Linked DNA regions of Rhodopirellula bahusiensis. The main gene of each other region encodes a partner of the protein of the gene in region 2 in a complex. Links are inferred from orthologs where the notes say so. Each region holds a gene or a part of one and is shown on either strand. Other genes may lie near its edges.

The links. Proteins that work in one complex are often made in the same cells at the same time.
Region 1: the proteins of trxA (region 2) and CEE69_RS07335 are in contact, whole or in part, in a crystal structure (PDB 1F6M), measured with the Escherichia coli proteins. The link is inferred for Rhodopirellula bahusiensis from one-to-one orthologs.

What each region holds. Positions count from the first base shown.
Region 1 is NZ_NIZW01000004.1:157,527-164,708, reverse strand. What follows is about bases 2,311-5,165. They hold CEE69_RS07335 (NAD(P)/FAD-dependent oxidoreductase), read right to left. Parts: upstream 4,378-5,165; coding sequence 3,244-4,377; downstream 2,311-3,243. Other genes in these bases: CEE69_RS07330 (carbon starvation CstA family protein), read left to right, coding at 4,700-5,165; CEE69_RS07340 (sialate O-acetylesterase), read left to right, coding at 2,311-3,084. Outside these bases: CEE69_RS07350 (DUF1553 domain-containing protein), read left to right, coding at 1-298; CEE69_RS07345 (DUF1501 domain-containing protein), read left to right, coding at 295-1,776; more of CEE69_RS07340, read left to right, coding at 1,840-2,310; more of CEE69_RS07330, read left to right, coding at 5,166-6,613; CEE69_RS07325 (PstS family phosphate ABC transporter substrate-binding protein), read left to right, coding at 7,043-7,182.
Region 2 is NZ_NIZW01000019.1:34,903-41,955, forward strand. Bases 2,980-5,705 are described here. They hold trxA (thioredoxin), read right to left. Parts: upstream 4,643-5,705; coding sequence 4,316-4,642; downstream 2,980-4,315. Other genes in these bases: CEE69_RS21980 (DUF1501 domain-containing protein), read left to right, coding at 2,980-4,147; CEE69_RS21990 (NUDIX hydrolase), read right to left, coding at 4,891-5,691; CEE69_RS21995 (sugar phosphate isomerase/epimerase family protein), read right to left, coding at 5,702-5,705. In the rest of the region: CEE69_RS21975 (PSD1 and planctomycete cytochrome C domain-containing protein), read left to right, coding at 1-2,663; more of CEE69_RS21980, read left to right, coding at 2,660-2,979; more of CEE69_RS21995, read right to left, coding at 5,706-6,481; CEE69_RS22000 (hypothetical protein), read right to left, coding at 6,621-7,053. UniProt on the Escherichia coli protein: Participates in various redox reactions through the reversible oxidation of its active center dithiol to a disulfide and catalyzes dithiol-disulfide exchange reactions.

The DNA of each region.
Region 1 (7,182 bases), on a different replicon or contig from region 2:
TCGTGGGTTGGCGGAAGAATTGGTTCGAGACGGCTCGCAGAAAGACTCGAAAGCGATGCTTCGCGATGCATTTCGAATCACGACCAGTCGGCGGCCGACCCCGGATCAACTCAGCGTGCTGGTCGAGTTGTACGAAGAACAAAAAGACTATTTTCAATCTCACGAAGCAGCGACGAGCGAGTTTCTCGTGATCGGCGATGCCACACCTGATGAATCGCTGGATGCCAACCGCGTGGCTGCGATGACGGTTGTCGTTGGAACGTTGCTGAACTTTGACTTATGCCTGGTGAAACGATGAGCCACTCTGATTTGAATCCGATCTCGATCAATCGTCGTGCCTTGCTGCAGAACTCCGCCTATGGGTTTGGCGGCATGGCATTGGGACAGTTGCTGGCCAGCAGTTTGGGTGACTCGAACGCGTTTGCGAATTCAGCGAATTCGCTCGGCCCTGGTGCTCCGGTTCCGGGTTCGATGGGAACGTTGCATCACGCCGCCAAAGCGAAGCGGGTGATCTTTTTGTTCCAGTCGGGCGCTCCATCGCAACTGGATTTGTTCGACTACAAACCGTTGCTCAATGAAAAGCATGGCACGGAACTGCCCGATGAAATTCGCGGCGGCCAACGTCTGACCGGAATGAGCGGCAACCAGTCCAGTTTGCCATTGGTGGGTTCTCCGTTTGATTTCAAACAGCACGGCGAATCGGGGACTTGGATGAGCGACCAATTGCCGTACACATCCAAGATCGCGGATGACATTTGTGTTGTTCGGTCGATGTACACCGAAGCGATCAACCACGGTCCCGCGGTCACGTTCATGCAGACCGGCAGCATGTTCCCCGGGCGGCCCAGCATGGGCGCCTGGGTGGATTATGGATTGGGCAGCGAGAACGAAAACTTGCCCGCGTTCGTCGTGATGACAACCAAGAACCAAAACAGCGGCCAGCCATTGGTTTCACGATTTTGGGGCAATGGGTTTCTGCCCAGCGAGCATCAAGGCGTTCAGTTCCGAAGCGGCGCCGATCCGGTGCTGTACTTAAGCAACCCGCAAGGCATCGACACGCAAAGTCGTCGCTCCGCCATGGATGCCCTTTCGAAACTGCACCAAATGCAGTTGGCGACCCAAGCCGATCCTCTGGTCGAAGCTCGAATCGCTCAGTACGAAATGGCGTTCGCGATGCAGTCATCCATCCCGGAGGCCACCGATTTCGCGGATGAACCGGAAGAGGTTTTCGAGCTGTATGGCAAGGATTCCAAGAACCCTGGTTCATTCGCCGCGAACTGCTTGATGGCTCGGCGATTGGCACAGCGTGGCGTGCGTTTCATCCAGCTCTATCACAAAGGTTGGGATCACCACGGTGGGCTGCCCAACGGATTGCCCAAGCAGTGCAAGGCAACCGATCAAGCATCCGCGGCGCTGGTTCAAGATCTCAAACGTTTGGGGATGTTGGAAGACACTCTCGTCATTTGGGGCGGTGAATTTGGTCGCACCAATTATTGCCAGGGCAAGCTGACGGAAAGCAGCTTCGGTCGCGATCACCACCCAAGGTGTTTCAGTTTGTGGATGGCCGGCGGAGGGGTGAAGCCTGGCATCGTGCACGGTGCAACCGATGACTTTGGGTACAACCTGACCGAAGATCCCGTGCACATTCATGATCTGCACGCGACTATCATGCACCTGCTGGGAGTGGATCACGAGCGGCTGACGTTCCGATATCAGGGACGGCAATTTCGTCTGACCGACGTGCACGGTGAGGTCGTGCACGACATCCTGGCTTGACCGGGCGAACGCCATCAACGCGATCGCCTCATCAAACTTCCGTTTCATGTTGAGGCTGCATCGATGTTGCGTTGTGTCTGTCTGGTTGGCTGTCTGCTCGTCGTGATCCCGGCTCGCGGGGAGACTCCTGCTGAGCCAAGCTCTTCCAAGCCACTGCAGGTTTATATCCTCGCAGGGCAATCCAACATGGAAGGGCACGCCAAGGTCGAGACGATCGACTACATGAGCGAGGACCCGCAGTCCAAGTCTTTGCTCGCGAAAATGCGCAACGAAGACGGAACCTTCCGCGTTTGCGACCGAGTTTCCATCTCGTATTTGACCGGACGAGGCGACAACAACGGCGAGGGAGTCGGCAAGCTGACCACCGGGTACGGTTCGCGACCCAAGCCGAGTGAAGACGGCGGCAAGATCGGCCCAGAGTTTACATTCGGTTTGACGATTGAAGAACACACCGACGCGCCGGTTCTGCTGATCAAAACCGCGTGGGGTGGGAAGTCACTGTTCTACGACTTTCGTCCGCCGAGTGCTGGCGTTTATCCGAGGACCAAGAACGACATCGAGCGAGACCGTAACCACGAGGAAGACTCCGGGAAGTACTATCGCTTGATGGTCCAGCATGTGAAGTCGGTGCTCGGTGATCTCGATCGAGTCGTGCCAGGTTATCAAGACGACCAGGGCTTTGAGCTAGCAGGCTTCGTTTGGTTCCAAGGTTGGAACGATGTCGTCAACCGCGATGTTTACCCACGGTTGCCTGCTGATTCGGAGCAGAACCGTTTTGAAAAATACTCCGAGTGGATGGCCGACTTCATCCGCGATGTGCGTTCCGATTTGGGCGACGTGGACTCGAGTGCGACGGACTTGCCGTTTGTGATCGGTGTGATGGGAGTTGATGGCGAGCACCCGAGCCCTGATCACCGGCAATTCCGGGATGCGATGGCGGCGCCCGCAAAGATGGACGCTTTTCGTGGCAACGTCGTCGCGGTTCCAACGGGGCCTTACTGGGACGAACCGCTCGGCGCGATTGCAAGCAAATTTGGGGAAGTCCGGCAGAAGTCGTATCAACTGCGGACGAAGCAGCGTGGGCATGAGAACCACGATGGCTCGATGAGCAAAGAGCAGCAAGCTGAGTTCATGCAGGAATTCGAACGCGAATTGATCTCGGAAGAAGAACTCGCTTTATGGAAACGCGGCGCGTCGAACGCTGGTTACCACTATCTGGGATGCGGGAAAACGATGGCCCAGATTGGAGAAGCATTCGCGTGGGCGGTGCTGGAGTTGCAAGGCAACTCCGGTGATTCATCCAACTAGGGCCGCGACAATGCGAGTCCAACACGTGAGTTCAGGCGTCGCGATCTTGCGAAAGGGTTTCGTTGGCCAAAGACCAACATCAACCCACACGATTCCACTTGAATTTGGCCATTCAAGGCGGGCTGAACTTCTCTGGTTCGAAGTTCAGCCTTCCATTGCCTACGTCAGCGACGGACGAGCTTCGCTGGTTCCGGTTGTTTCTTCGTGCTCAACCAAGAAACGTTCGGCGTCGAGAGCTGCCATGCAGCCTGTTCCGGCTGACGTGATTGCTTGACGGTAGTAATCGTCGGCAACATCACCGGCAGCGAAAACGCCGTTTGCCGATGTGTTCGTGCGGAACGACTTGGTCCACTGGATGTAGCCTTCGCTGTTCATGTCGACGGCACCGTCCAAGAACGAAGTGTTTGGTGTGTGGCCGATGGCGACAAACATGCCGCCGACCTTCAGTTCCCGCGTCGATCCATCCACGGTGTCTTTGAGACGCAGGCCGTTGACCAGTTTTTCATCGCCGAGCACTTCTTCCACCACGGTGTTCCAGAGGATCTCGATGTTGGGATGATTGATCGCACGATCTTGCATGACTTTGCTGGCACGCATTTGGTCGCGACGCACGAGCAAGTAGATCGTGTCGGCACCTTTCAGATTGGCGAGGTAAGTGGCTTCTTCGACGGCCGAGTCACCACCGCCGACAACCGCCAAGGGTTTGCTGCGGTAAACGGGCAATGCACCATCGCAAACGGCACAAGCGCTGACGCCCTTGTTCTTGTAAAGCTCTTCGCTGGGCAGACCCAAGTAATTGGCTCGTGCGCCGGTGGCGATTATCACGGTGTGAGCCTGGATCGGATCGCCGGAGGCGGGATACAAAGTGTGTGGCGGTCCGGAGAAATCGACACGTTCGATGTCGTCGCCGATCACTCGGGTGCCAAAGTTGAGGGCTTGCTGCTTCATCAGTTCCATCAGCTCCACGCCCTGCACGGCGTAGTGAGGCTGGCCGTCTTTTTCGTGTCCCTCCGGAGCCATCGGCAGGTTCCAATGGCGATCTTTGTCCACGGCGGATTCCACGAACGCACGGACGTTTCCGGCCGGGAAACCCGCGAAGTTTTCGATTTCAGTGGTGTAAGCGAGCTGACCCAAAGGAATCATTTCGGGTTTGACCGTGCCTTCGAAAAGGATCGGATCCAGGTTTGCTCGAGCCGCGTAAATGGCCGCTGACCAACCCGCCGGCCCGCTGCCGATGATGATGGTCTTTTCAATTTTGGATGGGGCGTTTCCGTTGCTTGGAGCAGAGCTCATGATTCAGTCTTGAAGAGTGAGTGGTCGCAAATGCGAAATGGTCTCGATCGGGCCAGCGGCATCGTTCGGAGCCCACGCGTTTCGCGTATTATAGGGGGCAAACTCGAAACGACGACCGGCCAAAGGCAGGAATTCCGCCGGGAATGATCGCATGCACCATCCATAGAATGGTGAGTGCGATTCGCGTCCCGCCGCACATTCCAACCTCCCTGCCCGGTCGCCTGACTTGGCCGTTAACCGATGCTGGTCAACCGGCGTTCAGTCGCCGCCACGCTTCATCCCACCGTTCATCCCCACCTTCGCCCGCCGCTGATCACTCCGTATGAGCACTCTTGTCATTGCGATCCTTTCGATGATCGCGTTTGTTGTCGCCTACCACACTTATGGCCGCTATTTGGCGACGAAGTTGTTTCGGTTGAGCGCCGATGAAACGATGCCCAGCGTGGCACAGCGGGACGACGTCGATTTCGTTCCGACGGACCGGTCCATCGTGTTTGGCCACCATTTCACCAGCATCGCCGGAACGGGCCCAATCGTCGGTCCGGCGCTCGCGGTTTTTTGGGGGTGGTTGCCGGCATTGTTGTGGGTTGTGTTTGGATCGATTTTGATTGGCGGCGTGCACGATCTCGCCGCTTTGGTGATCTCAATCCGAAGTCGCGGAGAATCAATCGGGCAAGCCGCGGGGCGTTTGATCTCGCCTCGTGCCAAGGTGTTGTTCCTGATTGTTTTGGCGATGGCCTTGTCGATCGTCCTGGCTGTGTTTGGGTTGGTGATCGCGAATATTTTCAAGCTGTATCCCGAATCGGTGCTGTCAGTTTGGACCGCGATGCCGGTGGCGGCGTTCATCGGTTGGGCCGTGATCCGCCGCGGAGGCAACTTGGTGGTGCCCTGTTTGATCGGTTTGGGAATCTTGTACCTGACCGTTTATCTGGGCACGACGGTGTTGCCGCTGGATTTGGCCGATGTGTTGCCCGCCGATTCGGTTTACATGACTCCGGTGGTGGTTTGGACGTTGTTGTTGCTGATCTACGCGTTTTTCGCGTCGGTGTTGCCGGTTTGGTTGTTGCTGCAGCCACGTGATTTCTTGAACAGTTTGCAACTAGGCGTGGCTTTGATTTTGTTGGTCGCCGGATTGGCTATTGCTTCGCTGAGCGGACAAGCCAACTTGTCCACGGCGGCACCCGCAATCGCCAAGCAGGTGCCTGCGGATGCGCCGCCGATGCTGCCGTTCCTTTTCATCACGATCGCGTGTGGTGCGTGCAGCGGGTTTCATTGCTTGGTCAGCAGCGGAACGACGAGCAAGCAATTGAAGAACGCTCGCGATGCTCAGATGATTGGTTACGGTTCGATGCTGGGCGAAGGCATGCTGGCTGTGTTGGTGATCCTGGCCTGTTGTGCGGGCGTTGGAATGGGGCGTTTGACTCGAGATACATCGTCGGGTTCGATCGAAATCACGCGGCAAGAACCCGTCGCGATGGCGGAAGCTGCCGCGGGCGAGGCGGTGCTGGATGGTTCAGCTGCCTGGCGTTCCTACTATCGGACGGGGCCAACCGCTGCTGACGAGGCTGCGGGAACGGTTGCCGCGGGAGGTGGATGGAAGGGGCAAGGGCTCGATAAAAAGCTGGCCGCGTTCATCGACGGTGGTGCCAATTTTGTCTCAGCCATCGGTGTTCCGTTGAAATACGGCGTCGCAATCATGGCAGTGATGGTGGCTTGTTTCGCCGCAACGACATTGGACACCGCGACTCGTTTGCAACGCTACGTGATCAGTGAACTCGCATCTTCGGCGGGCTGGCAAACGGGCACCAACAAATACGTCGCGACGACGATTGCCGTCGGGGTCGGAATGGCCATCGCCGTTTTTGCGGGTGACAGTCCCGGCAAAGGTGGTTTGATGTTGTGGCCACTGTTCGGTGCGACGAATCAGTTGCTGGCAGGTTTGGCGTTGATGGTCGCAGTGTTCTATCTTGCCAGGCGTAGTCGGCCCGTTGCCGTTCTGGCGATCCCGATGGGAATGATGTTGTTGTTGCCTGCCTGGGCGATGGTGTTTGACTTGGTGAACAACTGGTGGCCCCAACGGGACTACGTGCTGATCGGATTTGGAGCGTTGGTGCTGGTGCTGCAAGCCTGGATGGTCGGCGAAGCGATCGCTCTTTGGCGGCGATTGCCGCAAGTGATCGAGCAGGCGGAAGCCAACGGAGAGTCCGTCAGCGGCGATCCTCTCGCGGCCCACTAGCGAGCAAGGAGGGTCTGATTTCGAGCTCCGAGATCGTGATTCGACCGCGAGAATCAGCCTCAATTGCGAATCGCCGCTGCGCATTTGCGTTCTCTGGATGGCTCGTCCAGGTAGAAAATCCTGGTTGAGGAAGCTTTGCGCGATTCGGCAGCGGATTTCTTCATAATATCTTCAACACGGTTTGCCGGCGCGAATCGCGGCATTGGCAATGTTAAGGGGGATGGAATCTCGCAAAACCCAGTGTTTTAGGGGGATGAATAGGCTACTCGACTGCCCTTTCGCGTCTGTTTGTCAAGCCAGGAATCAGGACTACAATCCCACCGCGCGGGCACCAAACCGCATCGCAGAACTGAATCTGTCGGATTTGTGCCTCATTGAATCAGACGTTCTCCCCACCCCCCATTGTCTCCGTATTCTGGCGATCCGAACATGAAATTTTCTTCTTTTGCTTCCTCGTGCTTGATCGCTCTCGCGGTCGTTTCGACGGGCTGTGACAAGTCTTCTTCGAACACCGACGCCGGAGGCGATTCCACCGCCCCGGTGACCGAGTCGAACTTGGTCGGCACGAT
Region 2 (7,053 bases):
CCGACCCAGCGACCTTGATGCGGCGTTTACACTTGGATCTGACGGGACTGCCTCCAAGCCTCGAAACATTGGATGAGCTCGCGAACTCGGGCGATCCTGATTCAGTGGTGAAGCAACGCATCGAGGAAATGCTCGATTCGGTTTCCTTCGGCGAACGTTGGGCTCGTTGGTGGCTGGACGCGGCTCGCTACGCTGATTCGGCGGGCTATGAAAAGGACATGCAACGTAACGTCTGGTTCTATCGCGACTGGGTGATCGATGCGATGCACCGGGACATGCCGTACAACCAATTCGTCATCGAACAGATCGCAGGTGACTTGTTGCCCGGTGCGACGCAGAGCCAACGCGTTGCGACCGGGTTCCTGCGGAACTCGATGACCAATGAAGAAGGTGGTGCTGACCCCGAGCAGTTCCGCGTCGAAGGCATGTTTGACCGGATGGATGCGATTGGCAAATCAGTGCTGGGCATCACCACGCAGTGTGCGCAATGTCACACGCACAAATACGATCCGATCAGTCACCACGAATACTACGAAATGTTCGCGGCGCTGAATGATTTTCACGAAGCTTGCATCACGGTTTACACTCCCGAACAAGCCGAGCAACGGGATGAGGTGATGGCGTCCATCGCATCCGCGAAAGAGACGTTTCGAAGCGAACACGTGGATTGGCGGGAGCAGCTTTCGCAGTGGGCTCGCACACGTGTGGGCAATGAAATTGACTGGAGAGCGTTGCATCCAACGACCGTTCCTTTCGAAGGCCAAAAGTTCAATGTCTTGGACGACGGTTCCATCGTCAGCGAGAGTTATGCACCAACCAAAGCCAGTAACGACTTCACGCTGACCACGCACGTGGGCACGATCACCGCGGTTCGGCTCGACGCATTGACGCATCCCCAGTTGCCTCGCGGTGGCCCCGGACGCAGCATCGATGGCACGGGAGCCTTGTCCGAGTTCAAAGTCAAAATCAAACCGCTTTCGAAAGATGAAAACGGCGAACCCAAGCCGGACGTGTGGGTGAGATTCAACCGAGTCTTCAGCGATGCCAATCCGCAACGCCGCAAGCTGAAGCCGCAGTACCGCAATCGCGATGCAAACAAGGACGAGCGAGTAGTCGGGCCGCCCGAGTATGCGATCGATGGTGACGAAGCGACGGCTTGGACGACGGACATCGGGCCCGGACGCAGCAACCAATCTCGACACATTGTGTTTGTGCCTGAGGCCCCTGTCGTGATCGACGACGATTCCGAAGTGACCTTCACGTTGGTGCAGAAGCACGGAGGTTGGAACAGTGACGACAACCAGAATTTCTTGATTGGACGCTACCGAGTCAGCATCACTGACGCGGCTGAGTTGCCGGCCGCCGCGATTCCAACCGAAGCAGAATCTATCTTGGCGATGAACCCAGATGACTGGACGAATTCGCAAGCCGAATCGGCATTCACCGCTTGGCATCGTTCCATCGCTTGGGGTGATTCAGCGAGCAAGGACGATGAACAGTCGGCGGTTGAGAAGAGTTTGCTATCGCTCGATTCAAAAATTGAAACGTTGTGGCAACAGTTCCCGGAAACAACAACGCAGCTTGTCGCACAGGCCACCCAGCGGCCTCGCGAAACGTTTGTGTTTGCTCGCGGCGATTTTTTGAACCCGACGGATTCGGTCCAACCCAACGCTCCCGATTTTTTGCATGAGATGCCTAGCTATGACGCACCGGACCGCTTGCGATTCGCGAAATGGTTGGTGTCGAAAGATTCACCAACCACTGCCCGGGTGATCGTCAACCGAATTTGGCAGGCCTACTTCGGACGCGGTTTGGTTTCAACACCGGAAGACTTCGGCTTCCAATCGTCCGCGCCTAGCCATCCGGAGTTGCTCGATTACTTGGCAACCGAGCTGATGCAGAACGGCTGGCAGCTCAAACACATTCATCGCTTGATCGTCGAGTCGGCGACCTACCGACAGTCTTCGATTGCTCCCGCGGAAGCATGGCGAGACGATCCGAACAACGAACTGCTCGCACGAGGCCCACGGCACCGCGTGGAAGCTGAAATGGTTCGTGATCTGGCTTTGTCCGTCAGTGGTTTGTTGGATACGTCCGTGGGTGGACCAAGTATCTACCCACCAGCTCCGGAATTCCTGTTTCAACCACCGACCAGCTACGGCCCCAAGATTTGGAACACTTCCACGGGAGCCGACCAATACCGACGCAGCCTGTATGTGCATCAGTACCGCAGCATTCCGTACCCGCCGTTGCAGGTGTTTGATGCACCCAAAGGTGATGCCGCTTGCGTGCGGCGAGAGCAGAGCAACACGCCCCTGCAATCGTTGGTGCTGATGAATGAACCACAATTCGTCGATGCCGCGAGAGCCTTTGCGGCACGGATTCTTCGCGAGGCGCCAGGCGATGACACGCAACGAATTCGGTTTGCTTTCCGGATGTGCACCAGTCGCGTCCCGGATGCGGAAGAGGTTGCGGTTCTGAAAAGGATGCTTCAGCAGCAACGCGAGCACATCGCCGAAGGCAAGTTGAATTTGCAAGAGTTGCTCGGCGTTTCGGAACAATCGTGTCGACAATTGACCGGCTTCGAAGCGGAAGATTTGGCGGCGTGGATGACTGTCAGTCGCACCATTTTGAACTTGGACGAAACGATCACCAAATCATGAAGTCATTCAACATGCCACTGATGCACTCGACTCGTCCTGGAACCGCCGACCCATCGCATTTCGCGAAAGGTTTGGATTTGATGCGTCGTCGATGGTTCTTGCAGCAATGCGGGCTCGGTCTGGGACACATCGCACTAACGTCATTGATGGCCGAAGCCGGTGACTTGGACGCTGGCGGTTCACAGCGTTCCGATGTGGATCCCATGGCTCCGAAGGCTCCGCACTTCCCCGCGAAAATCAAGAATGTGATTTTGTTGTTTATGGGTGGCGGACCCAGCCAATTTGAGATGTTCGACTACAAACCGGAGTTGGAACGACTCGACGGAACGTTGCCACCGCCGGAGTTGTTGGACGGCTATCGTGCCGCGTTCATCAATCCGAACTCCAAGCTACTCGGACCAAAGTTCAAGTTTGACAAGAGAGGCTCGGCGGGAACGCACGTCAGTGAATTGCTGCCACACACCGCCGGCGTGCTCGATGACATTTGTTTGATTCGATCGATGAAGACGGACGCGTTCAATCACGCGCCTGCTCAATTGATGATGAGCACGGGATCGCAACAGTTCGGCCGGCCCAGCATGGGTTCTTGGACCACTTATGGGCTCGGCAGCGAGTCTCGCGATTTACCCGCTTACGTTGTTTTCAACAGTGGGAAGAAGGGACCGAGTGCCGGGGCCGGGAACTGGAATTCGGGTTTCTTGCCTTCGCTGCATTCGGGCGTTGAATTCCGAAGCAGTGGCGATCCGGTTCTGTATCTGTCCAACCCGCCCGGCATGAGTGATTGGTCGCAGCGCCAGTCGTTGCAAACCATCAACGAATTGAATCGGCGACGATTGGATGTGGTGGGCGATCCCGAGATTGCAACTCGTATCAACGGGTATGAGATGGCGTATCGAATGCAGTCGAGTGCTCCCGAGGCGATGGCACTTTCCGATGAGCCCGAACACATTCTGAATCTGTATGGCGCCGAACCCGGCAAGATGTCGTTTGCGAACAATTGCTTGTTGGCTCGCCGATTGGTCCAGCGTGGCGTTCGGTTCGTGCAACTGTTCCACGAATCATGGGACCAACACGGTGGCTTGACGGGAGGGCTGAAGCAGAATTGCGGCGACACCGATCAGGCATGTGCCGCTTTGGTGAAAGACCTGAAGCAACAGGGCATGCTGGATGAGACGTTGGTGGTTTGGGGCGGCGAGTTTGGCCGGACGCCAATGGTCCAAGGTGGCAACGATGGTCGGGATCACCATCCCAATTCGTTCAGCATGTGGATGGCCGGTGGCGGATTGAAATCGGGGTTGGCATACGGGCAGACCGACGAACTGGGGTTCGATGTCGCCGAGAACCCGGTGCACGTGCACGACCTTCACGCAACGATTCTGCATCTGTTGGGATTTGACCACAAACAGCTGACCTATCGCTTTCAAGGCCGTGACTATCGATTGACCGACGTACACGGTGAGTTGGTTCGCGACATCTTGGCGTGAAGCGGAACGTCTCGCGATTCGAGCCGCGTTGTTGTCGGCGATTGGTCGTCTCTGCTTTTTGAGCTAAATGGCAAACTCTCAGAGCCACCATCGCGCATCAAAAAACCTCGCGACCCAGATGGAACGCGAGGATGATTGAATGCTTCGAGCTGGTTTCGGTAACCGAATTCAGCTGGCCGAAGTCAGCGCGTCTTGCAGAGCGGCTTTGGGGCGAACGCCGACGAAGGTGTCTGCGATTTCGCCGTTCTTGAACAGCAACAAAGTTGGGATGCTGTTGATGCCGAACTTCTGTGCTGCACCTGGATTGTCGTCGATGTTGACTTTGCCAATCTTGACGCCAGGATTTTCCGAAGCCAGTTCGTCGATCATGGGTGCAATTTGACGGCAAGGACCACACCACGGAGCCCAGAAATCGACCAGCACGGGGCTGTCGCTTTGGAGGACTTCGGAATCGAAATTGTCGTCGTTAAATTCTTTGACTGCTTCTGAGGCCATGGCCAAGGTCCTTGAACGTAGCGGTGTTGTTGGAGGGGTGATTTTAGAACCCATTGGCAAACTGTCAATTTGCCTAGTGGGTGAATTGGAGTCTCTGGGGCGACACGCCGTTGACAGCGATTTCACTCGCAATTTACTGCAAGTCAGTCGTTTTGGCGGATGAGTCCGCCCCACACTTGAAATGACCGTTTGGTACAAGAACTCGCCAAAGGGAGCATGGCGGAACGCCCAAAACAGGTTTTCGCGAACTAAACGGGATGCAAAGCCTGCGCCAACTGTCCCAGAATGATCGCGGTGGCTCCCCAAACATGCACCGAACCGTGCTGAAATGCGGGCGCGGCAAACTTGAGGTGGCCAGCAACACGATCGGGACAAGTCGCCGAACGCAGCACTTTTGTTTGCTGAATCATGTCAAATTGACATCCTTTCTCAGCCTGCGACTGCCGGGAAGTCGCGGCTGGGGTTTGCCGCAGAACCGTTTGGATCGGGAAATCGATGACCTCGTCCACTTCGACAGGGTCGGGCTGCCAATTTTGATCCGGCGGATCAATCACGAACACGATGGGCGTGACCAGATTGTCACTGGCATAAACATATTGGCGAGGCAGATTGCCACAGCATCGGTGCACGCGGGCCGCACCGCCGAGCTCTTCTTCAAATTCACGCAAAGCGGCGTCCGGTGGCGTTTCACCTCGCTCAATCCGGCCACCAGGAAAGCAGATTTGACCGCCGTGATGCCGCAGCGTCGTGGGACGCCGCGTCAACGGAATTGTCCAGGATCCGTTGGAAGGATCTTGGAACAAACAAACCGCCACAGCTGCATGTCGCGAATGGCAGCGGTGAGGTCCACGGTGGCGACCATAGGCCAAGTGTGGAGCCATCTCGCACCCAAAATCTCGATTCAGCATCCAAGGCGGGAGCGTCTTGGAAGTCGATGGAGTGGAATCGCTCGGCAGCAGTTGCTGAGACAACTCATCCGCCAGTCGATCAATATCATTTGGCAGATCGCATGTTGATTGATTCGCCGGTGAGATTGGGTGCGAATTCACGACAAGTCGCTTAAATCAATGTTTCGAGCAAACGACGCAGCTTGCGAAGTTCGACGCGGTGATCGTGCTCGTCCATCGGTGTCATGTCGATGGTCAATGCTCGCGTGTATTTTTCGCGTTCCAACTGCGTGACCAGTTTGCCGTAGTCGACTTCGCCTTGGCCCACGCTGACTTGGAAGGCGTCTTTGCGTGTGTCGCGAAGATGAACGTTGTGCACGAACTTGAGGATCTGGTCAAAGCCTTTGCCGCCAGCCATCGTCTTGCCGGCGGAAGCGTTTTCGTGAGCTGCCACCAACGGAACGCTGGGGTCGAGCGTCACGCCAAGTCCATCGACATTGTTGCAAAGCACCAGCAGCGTGTCGGGGTCTTCGCTGAGGCATCCCAACATCGACCGAACGTTGACTCGAACGCCTTCGCCTTCCGCGATCTTCACCAGACGACGCAGGTGTTCGACTTCCTCGTTGAAGGGCGTGCCTTTTTCGCTGGATGGGACCGCGATGTTCACGACCTTGGTCGCTTTCGCAATCCGGCAAATGCCTTCGAAATCGGTGTAATGCTGTTCGCCGGTCGATTCCAGTTCGACGCTGTAACCACTGATTTCCAAGCGGTGAGTGTGCCGTAGCAATTGAATGCCGCGGTCTTCATCGCTCAACACATCACTGGGACGGCAGTGGGCGGATGACTCATGAATCGCGATCTCAATCGCAGTGAAATCCAAATCCTGAAGCAGTTCGATCGAGGCCTGCAATTCAAGGTCTGGCCAGCATCGGGTCGAAGCAGCAACAAACACGCGGGAATCCTTTCAACAAAAAATCAATGAATCAGTGGTCGCATTGTGGGACCACGACAAGTTTACCTATTTAGGAAAGTCTGCGTCACTGGTGTAGCCTCCGCAGAGTCTCCATGTCAATTCGTTTTGAAGCGCTTCTTCAGGCGGCTTCGTTGAACAGTTCGCCACCACCGCGATTCTGTTTTTGGCCGCCGTTGGCGCTGGGTTTGCCGTAGGTCGGCGGAGCGGCGACTCCGGCGAGTCGATCAAGCATTTCCGATTGGAACCGCGTCAAGTGATACTGGCAGACGAACAACGCGTTGGCGCGTTGGTGCGTGGTTTTGATCTGCTCGGCGGCTTCGCCACAGCGTCGTGCCAGTCGAGCGTCTTCGATACGTCGCGATGACAGGAGCTTCTCGGACAAGCTGAGTCCGCTGGTTGGTGCTTCCGAGTCGCGAAGCAGAGCGTCGCGCCGTCCCACCATGTTTTCAAGTTGCGAAATCGTTTCGGCCAATTTCGCGGTCGACTCGTCGACTTGATTGGGTTGCAGATCGATGGTGCGGACGCGAGTTTCGTCCAGGATCAGGTCCATC